Regions from separate parts of the Streptomyces sp. NPDC000594 genome, predicted to be linked through region 1. Evidence: riboswitches for the same ligand, from Rfam matches in the RefSeq annotation. Region 1 holds a riboswitch; each other region holds the start of a gene.
What was found. A riboswitch is a leader RNA that binds a small molecule or an ion and turns the genes downstream of it on or off. The one in region 1 is predicted to bind cobalamin.

Region 2: it holds a riboswitch for cobalamin, as region 1 does, so the genes downstream of both, metE (5-methyltetrahydropteroyltriglutamate--homocysteine S-methyltransferase) here and ABT354_RS24920 (cobalamin biosynthesis protein) in region 1, are expected to answer to the same signal.
Region 3: it holds a riboswitch for cobalamin, as region 1 does, so the genes downstream of both, ABT354_RS23075 (DUF4430 domain-containing protein) here and ABT354_RS24920 (cobalamin biosynthesis protein) in region 1, are expected to answer to the same signal.

What each region holds. Positions count from the first base shown of each region.
Region 1 is NZ_JBEPCY010000020.1:70,556-78,379, forward strand. It holds gene ABT354_RS24900 (cobyrinic acid a,c-diamide synthase CobB) at 1-450, opposite strand, end outside; gene cobO (cob(I)yrinic acid a,c-diamide adenosyltransferase) at 444-1,043, opposite strand; gene ABT354_RS24910 (putative cobaltochelatase) at 1,043-3,199, opposite strand; gene ABT354_RS24915 (cobyric acid synthase) at 3,196-4,764, opposite strand; gene ABT354_RS24920 (cobalamin biosynthesis protein) at 4,761-5,753, opposite strand; cobalamin riboswitch at 5,867-6,004, opposite strand; gene ABT354_RS24925 (hypothetical protein) at 6,161-6,382, opposite strand; gene ABT354_RS24930 (inorganic phosphate transporter) at 6,394-7,662, opposite strand.
Region 2 is NZ_JBEPCY010000011.1:89,665-97,488, reverse strand. It holds gene ABT354_RS17765 (amidohydrolase family protein) at 1-1,236, shown strand, start outside; gene ABT354_RS17760 (VOC family protein) at 1,349-1,828, opposite strand; gene ABT354_RS17755 (GNAT family N-acetyltransferase) at 1,921-2,790, opposite strand; cobalamin riboswitch at 2,888-3,109, shown strand; gene metE (5-methyltetrahydropteroyltriglutamate--homocysteine S-methyltransferase) at 3,268-5,586, shown strand; gene ABT354_RS17745 (hypothetical protein) at 5,723-5,953, opposite strand; gene ABT354_RS17740 (GlxA family transcriptional regulator) at 6,036-7,010, shown strand; gene ABT354_RS17735 (LLM class flavin-dependent oxidoreductase) at 7,043-7,824, opposite strand, start outside.
Region 3 is NZ_JBEPCY010000017.1:82,593-90,416, reverse strand. It holds gene ABT354_RS23085 (FAD-dependent monooxygenase) at 1-1,473, shown strand, start outside; gene ABT354_RS23080 (S8 family peptidase) at 1,661-5,035, shown strand; cobalamin riboswitch at 5,134-5,267, shown strand; gene ABT354_RS23075 (DUF4430 domain-containing protein) at 5,395-5,883, shown strand; gene ABT354_RS23070 (hypothetical protein) at 6,027-6,269, shown strand; gene ABT354_RS23065 (hypothetical protein) at 6,326-7,824, opposite strand, start outside.

The DNA of each region.
Region 1 (7,824 bases):
CAGGATCACCCCGCCGACCCGTACCTGGGGGTCGAAGGAGACAAAGCCGTGCACCAGCGCCGCCACCGAACGCGACTGGGCACTGGCGTCCACCACCAGCACCACCGGCGCCCGCAGCACCTTGGCCACCTGTGCCGTCGACGCCAGCTCGCCCGCGCCCGAGGCGCCGTCGAACATCCCCATCACCCCCTCGACCACCGCCAGGTCGCACCCCGCCGCGCCATGCGCGAGCAGCGGCTCCAGCAGCTCCGTACCGCAGAGATACGCGTCGAGATTGCGCCCCGGGCGGCCGGTCGCGAGGGCGTGGTAGCCCGGGTCGATGTAGTCGGGGCCCACCTTGTGCGGGGAGACCCGCAGCCCCGCCGCCGAGAACGCGGCCATCAGGCCGGTCGCCACGGTGGTCTTGCCGCTGCCCGACGACGGCGCGGCGATGACGAGTCGTGCTACCACTCGATGCCCCGCTGGCCCTTCTGCCCGGTGTCCATCGGGTGCTTGACCTTGGTCATCTCGGTCACCAGATCGGCGAACTCCCGCAATGGCTCCGGGGCGTTCCGGCCGGTGATCACCACATGCTGGTTCCCCGGGCGGTCCCGCAGCACCGAGATCACCTCCTCGGTGTCCACCCAGCCCCAGTGGAGCGGATAGGCGAACTCGTCCAGGACGTACAGCCGGTAGCTCTCGGCGGCCAGATCCCGCTTGACCTGCTCCCAGCCCTCCCGGGCCGCGTCCTCGTTGGTCAGCTGCCGGTCCCGCTGGACCCAGGACCAGCCCGCGCCCATCTTGAACCAGTCCACCCGGCCGCCCTCGCCGGATGCGCCCAGCACCCGCAGCGCGTTCTCCTCGCCCACCTTCCACTTGGCGGACTTGACGAACTGGAACACCCCGATCGGCCACCCCTGGTTCCAGGCGCGCAGCGCCAGGCCGAAGGCGGCCGTCGACTTGCCCTTGCCGGGGCCCGTATGGACGAAGACCAGCGGACGGTTCCGCCGCTGACGTGTGGTGAGTCCGTCCTCCGGGACGACGGACGGCTTTCCCTGCGGCATCACGCGGCCTTTCTGTCGATCCTGCCGGTACGGGGAGATCCCGCCGCCCCGGTCGGCCCGGTGTCCCGGGCGTCGCGCACCAGCCCGCTGATGGTCTCCGCGCGCAGCTCGTCGAGGGTGACGGCGCTCCCGCCGAGCCGGGTGGCGAGCGCGCCCGCGAGCCCCAGCCGGACCGGTCCCGTCTCGCAGTCCACCACGATCGAGGTGATGCCGTCCGCCGCGTGCAGCCCCGCAGCGCGCGCGGAGAGCGCCACCGGGTCGACGCCACCGGTCGCCCGGCCGTCGGTCACCACCACCAGCAGCGGACGCCGCGAGGGGTCGCGCAGCCGCTCCACCCGCAGCACCTCACGGGCCTTCAGCAGCCCGGCCGCCAGCGGGGTGCGGCCCCCGGTGGGCAGCCGCTCCAGCCGGGCCGCCGCCGCCTCCACCGAGGAGGTGGGCGGGAGCGCCAGCTCCGCGTCCCGGCCCCGGAAGGTCACCAGACCCACCTTGTCCCGGCGCTGATAGGCGTCGAGCAGCAGCGACAGCACCGCGCCCTTGACCGCGCCCATCCGCCGCCGGGCCGCCATCGAACCCGAGGCGTCCACCACGAAGAGCACCAGATTGGACTCGCGGCCCTCCCGGGCGGCCTGCCGCAGATCCTCCCGCCGCACCACCAGGCCGGGGCCGCCGCGCCCGCGCGCCCGCTGGTGCGGGGCGGCGGCCCGTACCGTCGCGGACAGATGCAGCCGGGTGAGCGTGCCCTTGGGCAGCCGGGACCCGGTGGTGCGGCCGTGCTCCGAGCGGGACCGGGAGCGGCGGCCCGCGGCCCCCTCACCGATCCCGGGCACGCTCAGCGCCTTCGGACGGAACGGCTCGGCGGCCGCCACCGGGCGCTGTTCGGCGGCGCCGGTGCCCGACGCTCCGGCACCGTCGCCCTGCTGTGCTCCGGAGGGCTCGTGGGTCTCCTGCGGCTCCGGGGAGTCTTGGGACTCATGGGAATCATCGGACCCACGGGACTGGGGCGGTACGGAGGGACCGTCGCCCCGGGGCGGCCTGCCGCCGCCCCCGCCACCACCGTCGGGGCCACCGTCGGGGTCGCCGTCCGGGCCCCCGCCGTCGGGACCGCCCTCCGGCTCGGGCTCCGGGCCGTCCTCCGTGGACTCCTCCGCCGACTCCTCCAGCGTGCGGTCCAGCTTCTCCTCGTCCAGCCCCGGCGCGTCAAAGGGATTGCGCCGCCGCCGGTGGGGAAGGGCGAGCAGGGCCGCCTGCCGTACATCCCCCTCCGTCACCTCGGTACGCCCCGCCCACGCGGCCAGCGCGGTCGCGGTCCGCGCCATCACGATGTCCGCGCGCATCCCGTCCACCTCGAACGCCGCACAGGTCGACGCGATCTGCCGCAGCGCCCCGTCGCCCAGCACCACCGAGGGCAGCAGCGCCCGCGCCGCCGTGATCCGCTCCCGCAGCGCCTCCTCCGCACCGGCCCAGCGGGCGGCGAAGGAGACCGGGTCGTCCTCGTACGCGATCCGCCGCCGCACCACCTCGACCCGCTCCGAGGGCTCCCGGGACGCGGCGACCTCCACCGTCAGACCGAACCGGTCGAGCAGCTGGGGCCGCAGCTCACCCTCCTCCGGGTTCATCGTTCCCACCAGAAGGAAGCGCGCCGCGTGCCGGACCGACACCCCCTCGCGCTCCACATGCGACGCACCCATGGCGGCGGCGTCCAGCAGCACATCGACCAGATGGTCGTGGAGGAGATTGACCTCGTCCACATAGAGGATGCCCCGGTGCGCGTCGGCCAGCAGCCCCGGCTCGAACGCCTTCACGCCCTCGGCGAGCGCCCGCTCGATGTCCAGCGCGCCCACCAGCCGGTCCTCGGAGGCGCCGACCGGCAGCTCCACCATGCGCGCGGGCCGCTCACCCGACCCGGTGCCCTCGTGCGGCCCGTCCGGGCAGCGCGGATCGGGCCCGGCGGGGTCACAGGAGAACCGGCAGCCGGTCACCGTCGCCACCGGCGGCAGCAGCGCCGACAGCGCCCGTACGGCGGTCGACTTGGCGGTGCCCTTCTCGCCGCGCACCAGCACCCCGCCGACCCGGGGCGAGACGGCGTTCAGCAACAGGGCCAGCCGCAGATCGTCCTGGCCGACCAGGGCGGTGAACGGGTACGGGGTGCTCATACGGTCTCCTCGACCAGTTCGGGCGTGCCGGGCAGTTCGGGCGCGCCGGGCGCGACAAAGGGAAGGCCGGCGGGCGCGCCCCGCTCGATCAGCCGCAGCAGCGCGTCGGTGTCCGCGTGTTCCTCGATCAGATCGCCGAGCCGGTCCAGCTGCTCCTCGCGCAGTGCGTCGAAGGAGGTGTCCGGCGCGGGCACGAACCGCCGTCCGGCGGCTGCGGCGACCTCCCGCAGAAACGCCCGCCGGAAGCCGTCGCTCTCCAGCGAGCCGTGCCAGTGGGTGCCCCAGACGGCGCCGGCCCGGCAGCCGTCCAGGAACGCCTCGCCGCCCAGCACCTCGGCGACACCGTGGTGGATCTCGTACCCCTCCACCGGTTCGCCCAGCGCCGTCCCCACCGGCCGGGCCAGGGTCTTCGCCGGGTGGAAGCGCACCCGTACGGGCAGCAGCCCCAGGCCCGGCACGGTGCCGGCCCGGGACTCCACCTCGTCCTCGATGCGCTCGCCGAGCAGCTGGAAGCCGCCGCAGATGCCGAGCACGGGCCGTCCGGCGGCGGCCCGGCGGGCCAGCTCCCGGTCGAGTCCCCGGCTCCGCAGCCACTCCAGCGCCTTGACGGTGCCCCGGGTGCCGGGGACGACCACCAGATCCGCGTCGGCCAGCTCCTCGGGGCGGTCGGCGAAGCGGACGACCACGCCCGGCTCGGCGGCGAGCGCGTCCACATCGGTGAAGTTCGACATCAGCGGCACCGCGCAGACCGCGACCCGCAGCACCTCCTCGCCCACCGGGGGCGCCGTCGGGGCCTCGCGGAGGGCGCCGCGCAGCGAGACCCGCAGCCCGTCCTCCTCGTCGATGCCGAGGCCATGGGCGTAGGGCAGCACCCCGTAGGTGGGCCGTCCGGTCAGCCCCCGGAGCATGTCGAGCCCCGGCTCCAGGAGCGAGACATCGCCCCGGAACTTGTTGACGAGATACCCGGCGATCAGCCGCTGGTCCTCGGCGGCGAGCAGTGCCGTGGTGCCGAAGAAGGAGGCGAAGACGCCGCCCCGGTCGATGTCCCCGACGACGAGCACCGGCAGCCGCGCGGCGCGGGCGACGCCCATGTTCACGATGTCGGTACGGCGCAGATTGATCTCGGCGGGGCTGCCCGCGCCCTCGCAGATGACCGCGTCATGGGTGGCGCGCAGCTCCTCCAGGCACTCCATGACGGTGCCGAAGAGCCGGGCGCGGTCCCCGTCGGGGCGGCCGGTGCCGGAGCCGAAGAAGCCCCGGGCGCCCATCTCGCCCACCGGGCGGCCCATGAGCACCACCTGGCTGGTGCGGTCGCCGCCCGGCTTGAGCAGCACCGGGTTCATCAGCGCGGTGGGCTCGGTGCGGGCGGCGCGGGCCTGCATGGCCTGGGCGCGGCCGATCTCGGCGCCGTCCCGGGTGACAAAGGAGTTCAGCGACATGTTCTGGCCCTTGAAGGGGGCCACCCGCAGGCCCCGGCGGACCAGCCAGCGGCAGATCCCGGCGGTGACGACGCTCTTGCCCGCGTCGGATGTGGTGCCCGCGACGAGCAGCCCGCCTCCGGTCATCGTGTCCCTCCCGTGGTCCTGGTGATGGCTGCCCCGGCTCTGCTCCGTCGTCCGAGGTGTCCCGCCGCGAGCCGTCCGGCGGCGCTCACCCCGAGGGCCAGCAGCCCCACCCGGCGGGAGAGCCGGACCGCGCGGTCGATGTCCGCGGGGACGACGGGGCGGCCGGCGGCGCCGTTGAGGACGGGCCGGTGCTCGACCCGTCCGCCGTAGGCCAGGGTCCCGCCGAGCCGTACGCCGAGCGCGCCCGCGAAGGCGGCCTCGACCGGGCCCGCGTTGGGGCTGGGGTGGCGGTGGGCGTCGGCGCGCCAGGCGCGGAGGGCGCCCCGGGGGCTCGGGCCCGCCGCCGTGGCCAGCGCGGCGGTCAGCCGGGCGCCGGGCCACCCGGCGAGGTCGTCCAGACGGGCGGCGGCCCAGCCGAAGCGGAGATGGCGGGGGGAGCGGTGGCCGACCATCGCGTCCAGGGTGTTCACCGCGCGGAAGGCGGCGAGTCCGGGGACGCCCGCGACGGCCCCCCAGACCAGGGCGCCGACCACGGCGTCGGAGGTGTTCTCGGCGACGGACTCCACCACGGCACGGGCGATCCCGGGGCCGTCCAGGGCCTCGGGGTCCCGGCCGCAGAGATGGGGCAGCCGCCGCCGGGCGCGGTCGAGGTCGCCGTCGGCCAGCGCGGCGCCGATGGTACGGGCCTCCCGGCCCAGCGAGGTGCCGCCGACGACGGTCCAGGTGGTGGCGGCGGTCAGGGCCAGGGAGAGAGCGGGGGAGCGCCGTACGGCCCGGGTGAGCGCCGCGGCGCCCAGGGCGGTCCCGCCGGCGCAGACGGCCGTGTGCAGGGCTCCCCAGCCCCGGTGGTCGCGCCAGAGGAGGTCCTCGACGGCTCCGGCGGCGCGGCCGAAGGCGGCGACGGGATGGCCCCGGCGGGGATCGGCGAGCAGGAGGTCGGTGAGGAGGCCGGCGGCGGCGCCGCAGGCGAAGACCCGGTCGGCCCGCACGGTGGTCAGGATCCGCTTCCGGTACGGGGCGCCCGGGTGGGCGGAAGGGCAGGGGCAGGGGCGCAGCCGCGGCCGGGCATGACGAATGTCCTCACTCAGGGTGTCCGCGCCCTGGTTCGACGTGATCGGCGGCGAGAGTTCCTGGCTCCCGGGGGTGTCCCGGTGACAGTGGCGGGACCGCGCCGGATTCACACCGGGCTTCCTCTGCTGCCGCCTCATGGCCCCGGCAGTCCACCACGCTCCGAGAACAGCCGTCAACCTGCCGTTGACCTGCGGTGGGGCAGTGTGCCCAGCCCCACACCCGGGGGCCGCCCCAGGTTCGACGGCGGGCCGGTGAACGCGGAACGGGCCGGACCTCCCTGGGGGAGGTCCGGCCCGGCCGGTGGAACGGAGAAGGATCGGGGTGATCAGGTGACGATCAGGTAGATCCCGAAGCTGACCGCGACGGTGCAGAGCACGAAGCAGAGGTACGCGCCGGCGACGGCGAGGGGGGCCGAGCCACCGGAGGTGGAGGCGACTTCCTGCTTGCCGAGGCCGACGAGGCCGAGGACGAAGAGGCCGGCGATGGCCACGGTGGCCACGAGGCTCACGCCGAAGACGGAGCCGAGGGCTGCCCAGTCGATGTTCATGCGATCTGTCCTTACACCGCGGCCGGGCTGGCCGGGCCGGATTCGGGGGCGGCGGCCGAGGCGGCCGGGGTCTTGTGCAGCTCGTCGTGACCGGCGACGACACCGGCCGGCGGCGGGGTGACCGCGGCGATGGCGGTGGTGACCACGCCGGGCTCCTCCGCGGCGGCCTCGGCGCCCTCCTCGGTCTCGTTGACGTTGGTGTGGTCGATGACCTGGCGGCGGGAGTAGACCCAGATCGCGACGGAGGAACCGATCAGGAAGGCGAGGACCACGCCGACGCCCCAGTCACCCTGCTTGGTGACCAGCTCGGAGAGGGCGGCGACCAGACCGGCGGCGGGCAGGGTCAGACCCCAGGCGACGAACATCCGGGTGGCGGTGGACCAGCGGACCACGCCGCCCTTGCGGCCGAGGCCCGAGCCCATCACGGCACCGGAGCAGGAGTGCGTGGTGGAGAGGGAGAAGCCCAGGTTGGAGGAGGCCAGGATGACGCTCGCGGCGCTGGTCTGGGCGGCGAAGCCCTGCTGCGGCTGGAGGTCGGTGAGGCCCTTGCCCATGGTGCGGATGATGCGCCAGCCACCGAGGTAGGTGCCCAGGGCGATGGCGACACCGGCGGAGACGATGACCCACATGGGCGGGTTGGAGCCGGGGGCCAGGACATTGCCGGCGACCAGGGCCAGCGTGATGATGCCCATCGTCTTCTGGGCGTCGTTGGTGCCGTGGGCGAGGGAGACCAGGCCGGCGGAGGCGATCTGCCCCGCGCGGTAACCCTTGGAGCTGGTCTTGTCGTCCAGGTTCCGGCCGATCTTGTACGTCAGCTTCGCGGCGAGGTAACCGCCGATGCCCGCGACGAGCGGGGCGGCGATGGCCGGGATCAGCACCTTGGTCACGACGGTGCCGCCGTTGACGCCGCTGATGCCGACCGAGGCTATGGTCGCGCCGATCAGACCGCCCATGAGGGCGTGCGAGGAGCTGGACGGCAGACCGACCAGCCACGTCAGGAGATTCCAGAGGATGGCGCCGACGAGCGCCGCGAAGATCACTTCTGGTGTGATGCCTGCCTCGTCGACCATGCCACTGGAGATCGTCTTGGCGACCTCCACGGACATGAACGCGCCGACCAGGTTGAGCACGGCGGACATGGCCACCGCGGCTTTGGGCTTCATCGCGCCGGTCGAGATGGTCGTCGCCATCGCGTTGGCGGTGTCGTGGAAACCGTTCGTGAAATCGAACACGAGAGCCGTCACGATCACAATCGCGAGCAGCAGCGTGATGTGTTCCATTTACCCAGGCAATCTTTGGACGTCAGTGGCTCGGTGAACGTAGGTAACCTGAGTGAACGGAAGGTGAACTCGGACCGGATTCCGGGTGGCTCCAAGTGGGGTCGGGGGTTCCGCTTGTGGGCACGAGGGGCTGGATGGGCCTCTGTGACGGGGTGGACGGAG
Region 2 (7,824 bases), on a different contig from region 1:
GATGTCGATGTGCTGATCCGGGAGGGGCGGGTGACGGCGGTCGAGCCGCACCGGGCGGGGCGGCGGGCGGCGCGCCATGTCGACGCCTCGGGCGGCACGGTGCTGCCGGGGCTGTGGGACGCCCATGTCCATCCCTGGCAGTACACCTACGGGGCCCGGCAGGGCGCCCTGTGGCTCGCGTACGGCATCACCACCACGGTGTCGCTGGGCGGGTTCGCGTACGAACAGGCCCGGCTGCGGGAGGACATCGCGGCGGGTCTGCTGGCCGCCCCCCGGCTGCTGGCCACCGGGGAGCTGCTGGACGGCTCCCGGGTCGGCTACAGCATGGGCAGGGCGCACCGCACCCGCGCCGGTTTCGCCCGTTCGCTGGCCCGCGCGGCGGAGCTGGACTGGGACTTCGTCAAGACCTATGTGCGGGCGCCGTACGGGCTGATGGAGGAGGCGGTCCGGTACGCCCATGACCGTCTGGGGGTGCCCAGCGGTGGCCATCTCTGCTCCCAGGGGGTGCAGTGCGGCCAGGACATGACCACCCATCTGCTGGCGACGGAGCGGGCCGAGTACGGCCATGGGGCGACCGCCGGGACCCATACCCACCAGGACACCCGGGAGGTCTACACCCGGGGCGGCTTCGATCTGATCGCCACACCGTTCACGGCGACACCGCTGGTGGGGGCGGATCCCTCGGTGGCGGACGACGCGCGGGTACGGTCGATCATGCCGCCGTGGGACATCGCGACCGTCGACGCCCTCGCCGCCCGCCCGCCGTCGCCGCAGGAGCTGGCGGTGCTGGAGCGCGAGGTCGGTGTCTACCGGCGGGTGCTGCGCGAGGGCGGGCGGGTGCTGCTGGGGACCGACGCGCCGCTCACCGCGGGAGGGCTCCATCTGCATATGGGGATGCGGGCGCTGCACCGGTACGGACTCTCCGCGGCGGAGATCCTGACCACCGTGACCACCGCCCCCGCGCGGGCCTTCGGGGTCGCCGACCGGCTCGGCACGGTGGAGCCGGGCAAGCTGGCCGATCTGACCCTGGTGGACGGTGATCCGTTCGAGGACTTCGACACACTGATCCGGATCCGGGGGGCCGTACGGGGCGGCCGACTGTACGAACGGAGGGCGCTGGAGGAGGCGTTCACCCGTCCCGCTCCCCGGCACCGGGCGCCGGAGGGCGGCTGGGGCGCGGTGGTGGACCAGATGCTCCGGGACGGCTGCTGCGACGGGCACCGCGCGGAGGGGTGAGCCGTACCCCCGTACCCCCCGTACGCCGTACCCCGTGCCCGGTACCCCGTACCGTGCCGTGGTCCCCGCCGCCCGGATCCATGGGCGGCGGGGGTACGGTACGGGGCGCGGTTCAGCCGTCGCCGTCGGCCGCCGCCCGGAGCGCGGCCACCTCCAGCTTTCCCATCGTGAGCATCGCCCGCATGGCCCGGTCGGCACGGGCCGGGTCGGGGTCGTGGAGCAGCTCCTCCAGCTCCCGGGGGACGACCTGCCAGGACAGCCCGTACTTGTCCTTGAGCCAGCCGCACGGCCCCTCCTGGCCGCCGTCGGCGGTCAGCCGCTCCCAGTAGTGGTCGACCTCGGCCTGGCCGGAGCAGTCGATCTGGAGCGAGACGGCCTCGGTGAAGGTGAACTCCGGGCCGCCGTTGATCGCGGTGTACGGCTGTCCGTCCAGTTCGAACTCGACGGTGAGGACCAGGCCCGCCGGGCGGGGTCCGGCCTCGCCGTAGTGGGTGACCCGGGTGATCCTCGAACGGGGGAAGACCGCGCAGTAGAACGCGGCGGCCTCCTGGCTCTGGGTGTCGAACCACAGGTTGGGGATGATCCGCGGCATCACGCACACTCCTGGTGTCCTGGGGGCCGAACCCCTTCGGCCCCTCTCTTCTCCGACCGTCCGGGGCGCCGGAACTCATCGGCCCCGGTCAGTCAATCCGCTTCGGCGATCAGCGCGGTGCCGACCCGCCGGAAGCCGAGGCGGGCGTAGAGACGGGCGATCTCCTCGTCGCCCGCGGAGAGGAAGACGGTGTGCGCGCCCCGGGCGCGGGCGTCGGCCGCGAGGGCGGCGGTGACGGCGGCCCCGAGGCCCCGGCGGCGGGCCGAGGGCAGGGTGCCCACGCCGACGACCTCGGTGACCGGCCCGACCGGCTGGTGCTGTCCGGAGCAGAGGGCCAGCCCCTCGGGGGTGACGGCGGCGGCGATCCGGACCCGTCCGGCGCGCATCCGCTCCTCCATGGCGGCCGTCGTACCGTCGGCCGCCGCCCGCCGGACCGCGGCCGCCAGCTCGGGCGGGCCCGCCGGGCCGGTCGCGGTCCCCGGCTCGGCGAAGGCCAGGTGCGGTACGGCCAGGGCGCTCGGCAGCGCCGGGTCGCCGGGCTCCAGGATCCGTACCCGTACACCGTCGCCGGTCTCCGGTACCCCGGCCGGCGCCCGGTCCGGGTCGAGGACCATCAACGGGTGCTCCCGTACGGTGAGTCCGGCCTCCTCGGCGGCGGCGCGCAGGGCGGGGGTGGTCTCGGCGACCCATTCGAAGCTCTCCGGAACGCCGAGTTCCCGCTGGCGGGCCCGGACCCGGGCCACCGCGTCGGCCGTCACCGCGCCGACCGCCACCACGTCAGCCGTCACCGAGCCGGGGCCGGTGAGCGTGGGCCGGGCGTAGTAGGGCCAGCCCGCGCCCTCCCGGACGAAGAGGGTGAGCGGTCCCAGCTCCTCGGCCCGCGCGTTGGAACGGGGCACCGTGTCGTAGTAGTTCTCCAGCTCGACCAGGAGGGCCGCACCGGTTTCATGATCCCATCTCATGGGCCCATCCAAGCAGCACGGTCCCGACCCGGCGGTTCCCCCACAGGACATCATCCGCATTCTGGACATGGCTCCCCGCTGGGGGAAACGGCACCGTAAGCTGACCGGTGCAGCTGGTTCGCCCCGTCCGCCAGACGGGCTGCGTCGTAAGAGGGAACCTGGTGGGAATCCGGGACTGCCCCGCAGCGGTGAGTGGGAACGACCGCCGTCATACGCACTGGGTCCACAGGGATCTGGGAAGCGACGGCCAGTAGGTGTCCGCCGGTCCCCGGTGGATGTGCCCGCGAGTCCGAAGACCTGCCCGTTGCCCGCACGCGGACGATTCCGCGCGCGGATATCCCGGTGACCTCGAGGGCGGGTCGGCGACACCAGACGGAGGACCGTGCCATCGCACACGGGCCCGTCCGGTCCGTCACCCCTTCGCGCTCTCGTCCCGTCCCCGGGATCTCAGGGATTCATCTCGCGAAGGAGATCTCCGTGACACCGAAGTCCGCAGCCGCGGCAGCACAGGCCACCGTGTACGGCTACCCCCGTCAGGGCCCGAACCGGGAGCTGAAGAAGGCAATCGAGGGCTACTGGAAGGGCCGGGTCACCGCCGACGCCCTCCGGGCCACCGCCGCCGAACTGCGCGCCGCCACCTGGCGCGACCTCGCCGGGGCCGGCGTCCACGAGGTGCCCACCGGCGACTTCTCGTACTACGACCATGTGCTGGACACCACCGTCATGGTCGGCGCGATCCCCGAGCGGCACCGGGCGGCCGTCGCCGCCGACGCCCTCGACGGCTACTTCGCGATGGCCCGCGGCACCCAGGACGTGGCGCCGCTGGAGATGACCAAGTGGTTCGACACCAACTACCACTATCTGGTGCCGGAGCTGGGCCCGGACACGGTCTTCACCGCCGACTCCACCCAGCAGGTCGCGGCGGTGACCGAGGCCCTGGCGCTCGGGCTGACCCCGCGGCCGGTGCTGGTCGGCCCGGTCACCTATCTGCTGCTGGCCAAGCCCGCCCCCGGGGTGGCCGCCGACTTCGACCCGCTGACCCTGCTGGACCGTCTGCTGCCGGTGTACGGGGCCGTCCTCGCCGATCTCCGGGCCGCCGGTGCCGCATGGGTCCAGCTGGACGAGCCCGCCCTGGTGCAGGACCGCACCCCGGCGGAGCTGAACGCCGCCGCCCGCGCCTACCGTGATCTCGGCGCCCTCACGGACCGTCCGCGGCTGCTGGTCGCCTCCTACTTCGACCAGCTGGGCGAGGCCCTGCCGGTCCTCGCCAAGGCACCCGTCGAGGGTCTCGCCCTCGACTTCACCGAGGCCGCCGCCGCCAACCTGGAGAAGCTGGCCGCCGTCGGCGGGCTGCCCGGCAAGCGGCTGGTCGCCGGAGTCGTCAACGGCCGCAATATCTGGGTCAACGACCTGGAGAAGTCTCTCGCCACCCTCGGCACCCTGCTGGGGCTCGCGGACCGGGTCGATGTGGCCGCCTCCTGCTCGCTGCTGCATGTCCCGATCGACGCCGCCGCCGAACGCGACATCGACCCGCAGATCCTGCGCTGGCTCGCCTTCGCCCGGCAGAAGACCGCCGAGATCGTCACCCTGGCCAAGGGCCTCGCCCAGGGCACCGACGCCATCCGGGGCGAACTCTCCGCCAACCGGGCCGCGCTCGCCTCCCGCGCGGCCTCCCCGATCACCCGCGACCCGGCCGTCCGGGCCCGTACCGGGGCGATCACCGACGCGGACGGCCGCCGCTCCCAGCCCTACGGCGAGCGGACCGTCGCCCAGCGCACCCGCCTCGGGCTGCCGCAGCTGCCCACCACCACCATCGGCTCCTTCCCGCAGACCGACGAACTGCGCGTTGCACGGGCCGATCTGCGGGCCGGACGGATCGACACCGCCGGGTACGAGGAGCGCATCCGGGCCGAGATCGCCGAGGTGATCGCGTTCCAGGAGAAGACCGGGATCGATGTCCTGGTCCATGGCGAGCCCGAGCGCAACGACATGGTCCAGTACTTCGCCGAGCGGCTCACCGGCTATCTCGCCACCCAGCAGGGCTGGGTCCAGTCCTATGGCACCCGCTATGTCCGGCCGCCGGTCCTCGCCGGGGACATCTCCCGGCCCGAGCCGATGACCGTCCGCTGGACCTCGTACGCCCAGTCCCTCACCGACCGTCCGGTGAAGGGGATGCTGACCGGCCCGGTCACCATGCTGGCCTGGTCCTTCGTCCGCGACGACCAGCCGCTCGGCGAGACCGCCCGCCAGGTCGCGCTCGCCCTGCGCGACGAGGTGGCCGATCTGGAGACGGCCGGCACCGCGGTGATCCAGGTGGACGAGCCGGCGCTCCGGGAGACCCTGCCGCTGCGGGCCGCCGACCACGGCGCCTATCTGGACTGGGCGACCGAGTCCTTCCGGCTGACCACCGCCGGTGTCCGGCCGGGCACCCAGATCCATACCCATATGTGCTACGCCGAGTTCGGCGACATCGTCCAGGCCATCGACGACCTGGACGCGGATGTGATCAGCCTGGAGGCGGCCCGCTCCCATATGCAGGTCGCCCACGAGCTGGCGGCCCATGGCTATCCGCGTGAGGCCGGACCCGGTGTCTGGGACATCCACTCGCCCCGGGTCCCGTCCGAGGAGGAGGCCGCCCGCCTCCTGCGCACCGGCCTCAAGGCCATCCCGGCCGAGCGGCTCTGGGTCAACCCCGACTGCGGTCTGAAGACCCGTGGCTGGACCGAGACCCGGGCCTCCCTGGAGAACCTGGTCGGCGCGGCCCGCACGGTCCGCGAGGAGCTGTCGGGATCCTGACACCCCCCGGGGTACGGCCGTCCGGGACCTTCCCGGGCGGCCGCGCCCCGGGGCCACCCGGGCCGGGACGGTACGGGGTCATCCCCTTGCCGGAAACAGTCCGGGGGTCGGTCCCGCACCGGGAGCCGTACGGGGGTCAGGTCCGCGCCGGGAGCCGTACGGGCGCGGCCGGGCACTCCTGGACGCCCGGGTCCCACCGGGCGGCCCGGGTGCCCGGCCCGGGCACCGGGTCATGGGGCCGCCGTTCCGCCTCCCCCAGCTGCCGGTCGATCCGGCGGTCCCGGAGGTGCCCGGCGAGCGAGGGCGACAGAAGGAGCAGCGCGAGGCCGGACAGCACGATCCAGCTGAGTGCGGTGGAAGAGGTCATGCGGTCAACTCTCGCCGCCCCGGCCCCCGCCCGGCAGTGGCAGGACTGTCATCGGGAATCGAATTACTGCCACACTGCGACCATGCTGAGAAATGTCGCCGTCGTCCTGCTCGATGTGGTCCACCCCTTCGAACTCGGCGTCCTGTGCGAGGTGTTCGGGCACGACCGCAGCGACGACGGGCTGCCCGTCTACGACTTCGCCGTGGTCTCCGCCGCCGGACCCCGGCTGCGCACCCACGCCGGTTTCGAGATCGCCACCCCGCACGGGCTCGACCGGCTCGAAGAGGCCGATCTGATCGCCCTGCCCACCGGGGGCGACTACCCCACCCGTGCCTATCCGGAGGAGTTGCTGACGGCGCTGCGCCACGCGGCCGGCCGGGGGGCCAGGCTGCTGAGCGTCTGCACCGGCGCCTTCGTCCTCGGCGCGGCCGGGCTGCTCGACGGACGGCGGTGCACCACCCACTGGCGCCATGCCCGCGCGCTGGCCGAGCGCTTCCCCCGGGCGATCGTCGACCCGGGGGTGCTCTACATCGAGGAGGGGCCGGTGATCACCTCGGCGGGGACCGCCGCCGCCATCGACGCCTCCCTCCATGTCCTGCGGCAGGAGCACGGCCCCCGGGTCGCCAACACCGTCGCCCGGCGGATGGTCGTACCGCCGCACCGCGACGGCGGACAGGCCCAGTACATCGAACGGCCCCTGCCGTCCGCCCGCTGTGACACCGTCGGCACGGTACTGGCCTGGATGGAGCACCATCTCGACCGGGAGATCACCGTGGAGGGGCTGGCCGAGCGGGCCCATATGTCGCCCCGGACCTTCGCCCGCCGCTTCCGGCAGGAGACCGGGACCACGCCCTACCGATGGCTGCTGCGCCAGCGGATCCTGCTGTCACAGCAGTTGCTGGAGACCACGGACGACACCGTGGAGACCATCGCCGGCCGGACCGGCTTCGGGACCGCCGCCCTGCTGCGCCATCACTTCCTGCGGACCCTGGAGACCACCCCGCACGCCTACCGCCGTACCTTCCGGGGCCCTTCGGCGGGGGCCGGGCCGTCCTGAGCCCGGCCCCCGGACCGGCCGCCGCCCGCGGCTCACCAGCCCTGGCGGGGGTGGCGGCCGCCACGGGCCGGGGGCGGCAGGAAGCCGCTGCGCAGCCGGGTGATCAGGGCCCGGCGCAGATCCCGGTCCTGGTCGGTCTCGACCGCCGTGTCGAGCTGGACGATGTCGACGCCCGCCGCGCGGAGTCTGCCGATCCGTTCGGCGACGGTCTCCGGCGAGCCGACGAAGGCCCCGGCGAGGGAGCGGCGGACATAGGCGGTGATCCGCTCCTGGTCGCTCCGGTCCGGGCCGGTGAGTCCGCGCTCGCGGTCCCGGTCCAGCTGGACGGCGTCCCGCCGGCCCCGTGACTCGGGGGCGGTCGCCAGCCGGATGGCGTCCCGGCCGATCCGGCGGGCCCGCTCCGCCGCCGCCTCGTCGGTCCGGTCGAGGACCAGGGTGACATGGCGCCAGATACGCAGGGTCCTGCCGTGTTCGGCCGCCGCCGTACGGGCCTCGGCGATACGCCGCCGGGTGGTCGGCAGCGGCCCGGGGGCGACCGCGTACACCTCCGCGAACCGGGCGGCGAGCCGTACCCCCTCGGGCGACGACCCGCCGAAGGAGATCAGCTCGCCGCCCGGCCTCGGCCACACCCCCGGGCGGGCGTCGCGCACCTGGTAGAACTCGCCCCGGTGGTCGAAGCCCCGGCGCTCCGTCAGACCGCGCCGGAACAGCTCCAGATACTCCCCGGCCCTGCGGTAGCGGTCCGCCTTGGTGAGGAGATCGCCGTCGCGGGCGACATCCGTGTCGCTGGAGCCGACGATCACATGGGCCGAGA
Region 3 (7,824 bases), on a different contig from region 1:
GGGCTGATGCTGGCGGCGGAGCTGACCCTCGCCGGGGTCGCGGTGACGGTGGTGGACCGGCTGCCCTCGCGGTCGCCGTACTGCCGGGGCTTCACCCTCGGCCCCCGCAGTCTGGATCTGCTGGACCGGCGCGGAGTGGTGGACCGTTTCCTCGCCGAGGGCCCGGCGGTGCCGTACGCGATGTTCGCCGACCCGGGCCGGCCACTGGATCTGACCGCGCTCGACAGCGGCCACCCCCATCTGCTGGGCATCGCCCAGACCCGGGTCGAGGAACTGCTGGAGGAGTGGCTGGCCGGGCTGGGGGTCACCGTCGCACGGGGGCGGGAGGTGACCGGCTTCACCCAGGACGGCGACGGGGTCGAGGTGACCATCCGCACCGACGGCGGGACCGGGCGGCCGCGTTACGGATATCTCGCGGGCTGCGACGGCAGCCGCAGCCTGGTCCGCGAGGTGGCCGGGATCGGCTTCCCCGGCACCGCGGCGACCTCGTACGGTCTGCTCGCGGATGTCTCCCTGGCCGATCCCGGGGCCCTGCCGTTCGGGGTGACCCAGGGCGAGCACGGCTCCGTCTTCGTGATCCCGCGCCCCGGGTACGTCCGGATCGTGCTGGAGGAACCGGAGCCGCCCGCCGACCGTGACGAGCCGGTGCGGCCGGAGTACTTCCAGCGGGTGCTGGACACCGTGCTCGGCCGGAGGGTCGGGCTCACCGCGCCCCGCTGGCTCAGCCGGTTCTCCGACGCCGCCCGGCTGGCGGACCGTTATGTCTCGGGCCGTGTCGTCCTGGCGGGCGACGCCGCGCACATCCATCCGCCCGCCGGGGCGGTCGGCGTCGATGTGGCCCTCGCCGACGCGGTCAACCTGGGCTGGAAGCTGGCGGCGACCGTCCTCGGGCACGCGCCGGACGGCCTGCTGGAGAGCTACCACCGGGAGCGGCACCGGGCCGGGGCACGGGTGCTGCGGACCACCCGTGCCCAGACGCTGCTGGCCGGCACCGATCCGGCCCTGGATCCGGTACGGGAACTCTTCGGCGAGCTGGCCCGTGACCCCGGCGCGGCCCGCTGTCTCGCCGGAGTCGTCACCGGTACGGACACCCGCTACGGCCCGGACGCCCCCGGCCGCCACCCCTGGCTGGGCGCCCTCGCACCCGATCTGGAGGTGGTCACCGAGGGCGGTCCGACCCGTCTCGCCGCGCTGCTCGCACCCGCACGCCCGGTGCTCCTGGTACGGGAGACCCGCGCCCTCCCGGCAGGCACGGAGTCACGGGTGGACGTCCACCGGGTGCGCTGTCCCGGTCACCCCGACCACCCCGGGTTCGAGGGGTTCGACGGGTTCGACGGGCTGCTGATCCGCCCCGACGGCCATACCGTCTGGGTCTCCACGGCGGCCGATCCGGAGCCGGACCACACCCTCCTCGCGGCGCTGACCACCTGGTTCGGGATCCGGGACGGCTCCCCGGAGCACGCCGGCGGCTGACCGGGGCGGAGCCCGCCGAAGGCAAATCGCCTCGTACCCGCCCATTCCCTCGTTACATCTGTGACTCGTTGGACGGATGGGATGACAGAGGCAGGTGTGAAGTGAGAGTTTCCCCTTGCAGGAGTGGAAAGCGGGTGTCGCTCCGAGCGCCCAACCGACCAACACCCGCACTGGCAGGGGGAATTTCATGTTCTCCAGGAGACGTCATCACATCGGTGCCGCGACGCTGACCACAGCGGTCGCCGCAGCGCTTGTCACGGGGCTGACCACCCCGGCGTCATCCTTTTCCACCGCTCTTCCGGGGGGTACGGCCACGGCCGCGGCCGCCGCGAAGGGCGTCGAACCCATCGACCGGGACGGCGGGGGCAAAGCCGCCGCCGTCCACTGGGTGACCCTCGTCACCGGTGACCGGGTCGGGGTGAGCGCCGAGGGGAAGGCGGTCGCCCTGGACCCGGCCGAGGGGCGTGCGGGCATTCCCGTGCACACCTTCACCCAGGACGGCGGTACCCATGTCGTACCCGCCGACGCCCGTGCCCTGATAGCGAGCGGGCGGCTCGATCGCCGGCTCTTCGATGTCACCGAGCTGGCCCGGGCGGAGAGCCGCGCGGCCTATCGCGAGGGACTGAAGGTCATCGTCGCCTACGGCGGTGGCTCCGGGTCCACGGCCAGGAAGGGCCTGCGGGCCACGGGGGGCGTGCGGGTCGACCGGAACCTTCCGGTCCTGGACGCGGACGCGGTGACGATCCCGGTGCGGAAGCCGGGTGCCCTCTGGGCCTCCCTCGTCCGCACCGGCGCGGAGGGGGCGCGTACCGCCCCCGGTGTCCGGCACATCTGGCTGGACTCGGTGTACACGGCCTCGCTCGACCGGAGTGTCGCCCAGATCGGTGCCCCCGCCGCCTGGCAGGCCGGTCTCGACGGTACCGGCGTCACGATAGCCGTCCTGGACACGGGGGTGGACAGGACCCACCCGGATCTGACGTCACGGGTCGTCGCGGAGAAGAATTTCAGCGACTCCAAGGACGCCAAGGACCGCCAGGGTCACGGTACGCATGTCGCCTCGATCGCGGCGGGCACCGGCGCCCGGTCGGGCGGAAAGCTCAAGGGGGTCGCCCCGGGCGCCGCGATCATCAACAGCAAGGTGCTCGGCGACAGCGGCTCGGGTACCGCCTCCGGCATCATCGGCGGTATCGACTGGGCCGTCGCCCAGGGCGCCGATGTCATCAATATGAGCCTCGGCGCCCCGGACTCCCCGGGAACCGACCCGGTGGAGGCCCATGTCGACAAGGTGGCCCGCGATACGGGGGTGCTCTTCGCCGTCGCGGCGGGCAACGACGGCCCGGCCGGCGCGTCCGTCAACTCCCCCGCGAGCGTGGAGCGGGCGCTGAGCGTCGGTGCCGTGGACGACGAGGGCGGGACCGCCCCGTTCTCCAGCCGGGGACCGACCGCCGCAGGGCTGATCAAACCGGATGTCGCCGCTCCGGGAATGGACATCACGGCCGCGGCAGCGGCGGGGACCGAGACCGACCCGCAGTCCCCCGCCGGATACACCACCCTCTCCGGCACCTCCATGGCGAGCCCTCATGTGGCGGGCGCGGCGGCGCTGCTGAAGCAGCGGCACCCCGGCTGGAAGGGTGAGCGGCTGAAGGCCGCCCTGGTGGCCTCCGCCCGGGATCTCGGGCTGGGTGCGGTCGAGCAGGGCACCGGACGGGTCGCCGTGGACCGGGCGCTCGGGCAGAACCTGGTCGCCGAGCCGGCGTCGATCGGCTTCGCCCGGCAGAGCTGGCCCCATCAGGACGACACCCCCGAAACCCGGCGGCTCACCTATCGCAACCTGGGCGGCACGGAGGTCACCCTCGATCTGAAGGTCACCGGGCAGGGTCCCCGGGGCACTTCCGCCCCGGCGGGCTTCTTCACCCTGAGCGCCCAGCGGGTGACCGTTCCCGCCGGTGGCACCGCCTCCGTCGATCTGTCGGCGGACACCCGCGTCGGAGGGAAGACCGACGGCTACTACACGGCCACGGTCGTGGCGACCGGCGGCGGACAGACCGTGCGCACCGTCGCGGGGGTGGACCGGGAGCGGGAGCAGTACGACCTCACCGTCAAGTACATCGGACGGGACGGCAAGCCCACCAAGAACATGTCCTCGCTCCTCCACGCCCTCTTCGCGGACGGCGGCGGGACCCACATGCTGGACGACGAGGGGAGCAGCGTCACGGTCCGGCTCGTCAGGGGCGACTATGTCCTCAGCGCGGCGGGTCCCGTGGACGGCAAGGACTACGCCAAGGGCTATGACCTGCTCACCGCCCCGAGGGTGTCGCTGACCAAGGACACCACCGTCACCGTCGACGCCCGTCGGGCCAAGCCGGTCTCCATCACCGTGCCGGACAAGAAGGCCAAGCTGAGCCGCGCGGAGCTGGGCTATGTGGTGGGCAAGGGCGCCCAGCGGGACTCCAGCAGTATCTTCTTCGACTCGCTGCACCAGGTGCGCACCGGTCATGTGGGGGCTCAGGCCGCGCCCGGCACGTTCGCCGAGACCTGGGCCACACGGTGGAAGCCGGTCGGCTCGAAGGAGTACGCCACGGCGGGCGGCGGCCCGGTGCGGAAGTACTCCACCGGCTACACCAAGAAGTACAAGGCCGGTGACTTCGCCACGGTGAAGGCGGTCCTGGCCTCCTCGGTGAAGGGCAAGTACGGCGAGGTCAGCACGGTGGCCGAGGTCGGTGGCAACAGCTCCCGTCTCCTCGGCCCCTTCCGGGCCCTGCCGGGTACCTGGAATCTGCTGCTCGCGTCGGACCCGGGGGCGACCTGGTCGTTCGCCAGCGTCCAGTCCTCGGACAAGGGACACGACCCCGGGAGCGAGGAGATCTGGGGCCAGACCGCGAGCAGGGCCTTCCGTGCGGGGGCGACCTTCACCGAGACCCTGGGTACGGGGGTCCATACGCCCTGGGTGCGCAAGGGCCGCAGCGGTGTCTTCCGCGAGGGCAACCGCATCCATCTGGACCTGGCGTTCTTCACCGACGGCAGGGGGCATGCGACGCACTCGGTCGCCTCTTCGGCGAAGGCCGCCCTGTACCGGGGGACCACCGGCGTCGGCGAGGTCGACTTCCTCCGCGGGGAGACCTTCACCGTCGGTGCGGAGCCGGCCGAGTACACCCTGACGGCCTCGGCGGTACGGGACAAGAAGGTGTCCCGGGTGGCGAGCCGGATCGACGCCGGCTGGACCTTCCGGTCGGAGCGGCCGGCCCGGGGGACGGTGGCCGAACTGCCGGTCTCCTCGGTCCGCTTCTCGCCGAAGCTGGCGCTCGACAACACCACCCCGGCGGGCAAGCGGCTCACCGTCCCGGTCACCGTCGAGGGCCCGGCGGCGGGCAAGGGCTTGAAGTCCCTGACCGTCTCCGTCTCCCATGACGGCACCACCTGGAAGAAGGTGCCGGTCAGCCAGGGCGCGATCACGGTCACCAGCCCGGCCAAGGGCAAGGCGGTCTCGTTCCGCGCGCAGATCGTGGACACCCGGGACAACCGGAGCACCATCACCGTCCACAACGCCTACCACGGCAGGTAGGCACCCCTGCGGCCCCGGTGGGAGCGGTTCGCGCCGCTCCCGCCGGGGCCCGATGGCCAACACCCCTTGGCGTGGCGGGTATTCGACCGTACGATGCGTCTGCCCGGCCACCACCGGGCCACAACCGAATGGCTGTGCGAACGGGGGAAGCCGGTGGGATTCCGGCGCTGACCTGCAACCGTGTGCGGCGCGTGCCGCGAGTCGGGATGCCCGTCGCATGGCATGCCCACGCTTCCACTGCCACGGTCTGCGGTGCGACAGCCCTGTGCGCTCCGTGCGTGTCCGCCCCGGGGCGGACGGTGCGGGCCGCCCGTCAGGGCCGTGCCCCGCCGGACCCGGTCCGGTCAGAAAGGCACTCCATGCTCCTCAGCACGACCCGCCGCGCCGCTGTCACCACGGCCGCCCTGAGCCTCGCCCTCACCGGTCTCGCCGCCGCGCCCACCGCGCAGGCCACGCCGAACACCAACGCACCGGTCACGGTCCGGCTCACCGTGCAGGGCCCGAACGGGGCGCTGTTCCAGGGGAAGATCAGGACCAAGGGCCACGAGGTGACCACCGCGAGCGGCGGGACCCACCGGTGCGACGGCACCAACAACGGCGCCCACCTCTCGAAGGTGCCCACGCCGACCGCCGCCCTGGACGACGCGGCCCGTAAGCACCACTTCACCTGGGACGGCACCTGGTACGCCGCGTTCGACGACTTCTCCGTCGACACCATAAAGAACGTCAGCGGCGGTGGCAGCGCCTACTGGAGCATCGCGGTCAACGGCACCCCCACCCCGGTCGGCGGCTGCCAGTTCAAGCTGAACACGGGCGACCGGGTCTCCTTCACCTGGACCTCCTTCTGAGGCCGGGCTCCGGGTCGCGGAGCCCCGTTCAACAGGAATGTGCACGTCCTGTTGAACGGGGCGAAGGCTGACGGGAAGCTTCAGGCCGGCCACCGGCGCGTCGGCGCCGGTGGTGCCCGGTGAGCAGAAGGAGGCCCCTCGTCATGTCCCTACGTACGGTGTTCGCCACCGTCGGCGTGGCCGTTTCGCTGATGAGTGCCGGAGCGCTGGCCGCGCAGGCCGCGCCACGACCGGCCCCCTCGGGGGCCACCGCCTGGGTTTCCATGGGTACGCACCCGTCGTACGCGAGCTGTGTGGCGACGGGCACCCATCTGGTCAACATCTGGCTGATCCTCGACTTCAGATGTGACACCTATCCGCCGTACACCCTGTACGGCTTGAAGTAGCGGGTCGGCCCCTTCCCCGGTGGTCCGGGAAGGGGCCGGTTCCTCGCGGGTCGTGGTCAGGGCCGGACCCGTACGACACCGGTGGCCGTCGTCTCCGGGCCCGAGCCGTCCGCCGGGCCGGCGGTCAGCCGCCAGGTGTAGGCGCCGGTCGCCACCGGGGTGCCCGTGCCGGAGGTGCCGTCCCAGTCGACCCGTACCGCGCTGAGGGTCTTCCCGCCCGTCCAGGTGCGGACGGTCCCACCGGTCGCGCGGTGGGTGAGCGTCACCCGCCAGGACGCCGCCGGCCTGGAGAGCCACCAGGCGGCGGCCCACTCGCCGGTGCCGTTCCGCGCAAAGGTGCGCGGCGCGGCGGTGCGGGCGACGCGCAGCGGGGAGACCGCGTGCTGGACCGCGCTGACATGGATGGTGTCGTCCGTGCCGACCCAGGCGAGCTTGGCCGCGCCCGGGTCGAGGGTCCAGGTGGTGCCGCGCCCGTCGCCGCCCCCGGGCCGCTGCTTCAGACCGGTGACGGTACCCAGGTCGGCCGTACCCCCGCCGGTCCTCAGGGCGGTGAGGCGCAGCTCCCCGGAGGGGTCGCGGTGGGCCAGGAAGCGGTCGCCCAGGAGGGCGCCGGAGGCCGGTGCGGGATAGGTGTGCCCGGTCGCCAGGTCACGTACCCCGGCCGCGTCCCGGGAGGCGCAGCTCCAGTAGAGCAGGGTGCCGCCGTGCTGGAGTTCGCCGGGGACGCAGGGGGTCCCGAGGGGGATGGTCCCGGTCTGTCTGCCGGTCCGCAGATTGATCACCTTTACCGTGCCGGGCCTCTTCGGCGCCGGTGTGAACAGCCGATGCTGCTCCAGTGCGGCGGCCCGGGCGGGCTGTTCGTGGACGACGGCGTCGCGGGCGGTGTCCACGACGTACTGCCGTCCGCCCGCCTCGTACAGCACGAACTCCGGTGCGGTGTCGAGGATCCTGCCGTCGGTGCCCGGCAGGGGGAAGCGGTCCACCGGGCGGTCCGGGTCGTCGCCGGTCACCAGGGTGTCGGTGCCCGTGGCCGGGTCGGTGACCAGCCGGGCCAGGCCCTCGTCGGTGCCGTCGGCGAAGCGGCCCGCGGCGCGGCCCGGGTGGTCGGCGAGGGCCGGACCGTCGGCCGGGTCGGTCCCGGTGCCGATGTCCTTGCCGTGCAGGGTCTCCTCGCCGGCGAGGGAGTTGACGTACCGCAGCCGCCCCCGGTCGAGGGTGAGCGCCTCGATCGACCCGTCGGCGGTCTTGGTCCGCGCCATCTCCCGCAGGGGCAGATCCTCGACGAGCCCGAGGCCGTTGACGCTGAGGACGCGTACGGCGCGCTTGCCGTCGGCGTCCTTGCCGAGCGCGATCAGCGAGCCGTCGCCCTCGGTGCGCAGGAAGGCCTGCTCCACATCGGCCAGCAGGGTCCGTTCGGTCTCCGCCCCGGCGAAGGGGGTGAGCCGCAGCGGGCCGCCGTCGCCCTCGTACCAGAGCACGTTGTCGCCCACCACGAAGGAGGTGACCTCGCTGTCCGGGGACCGGGGGTCGAGGGGGACGACCCGCGGGGCGGCCG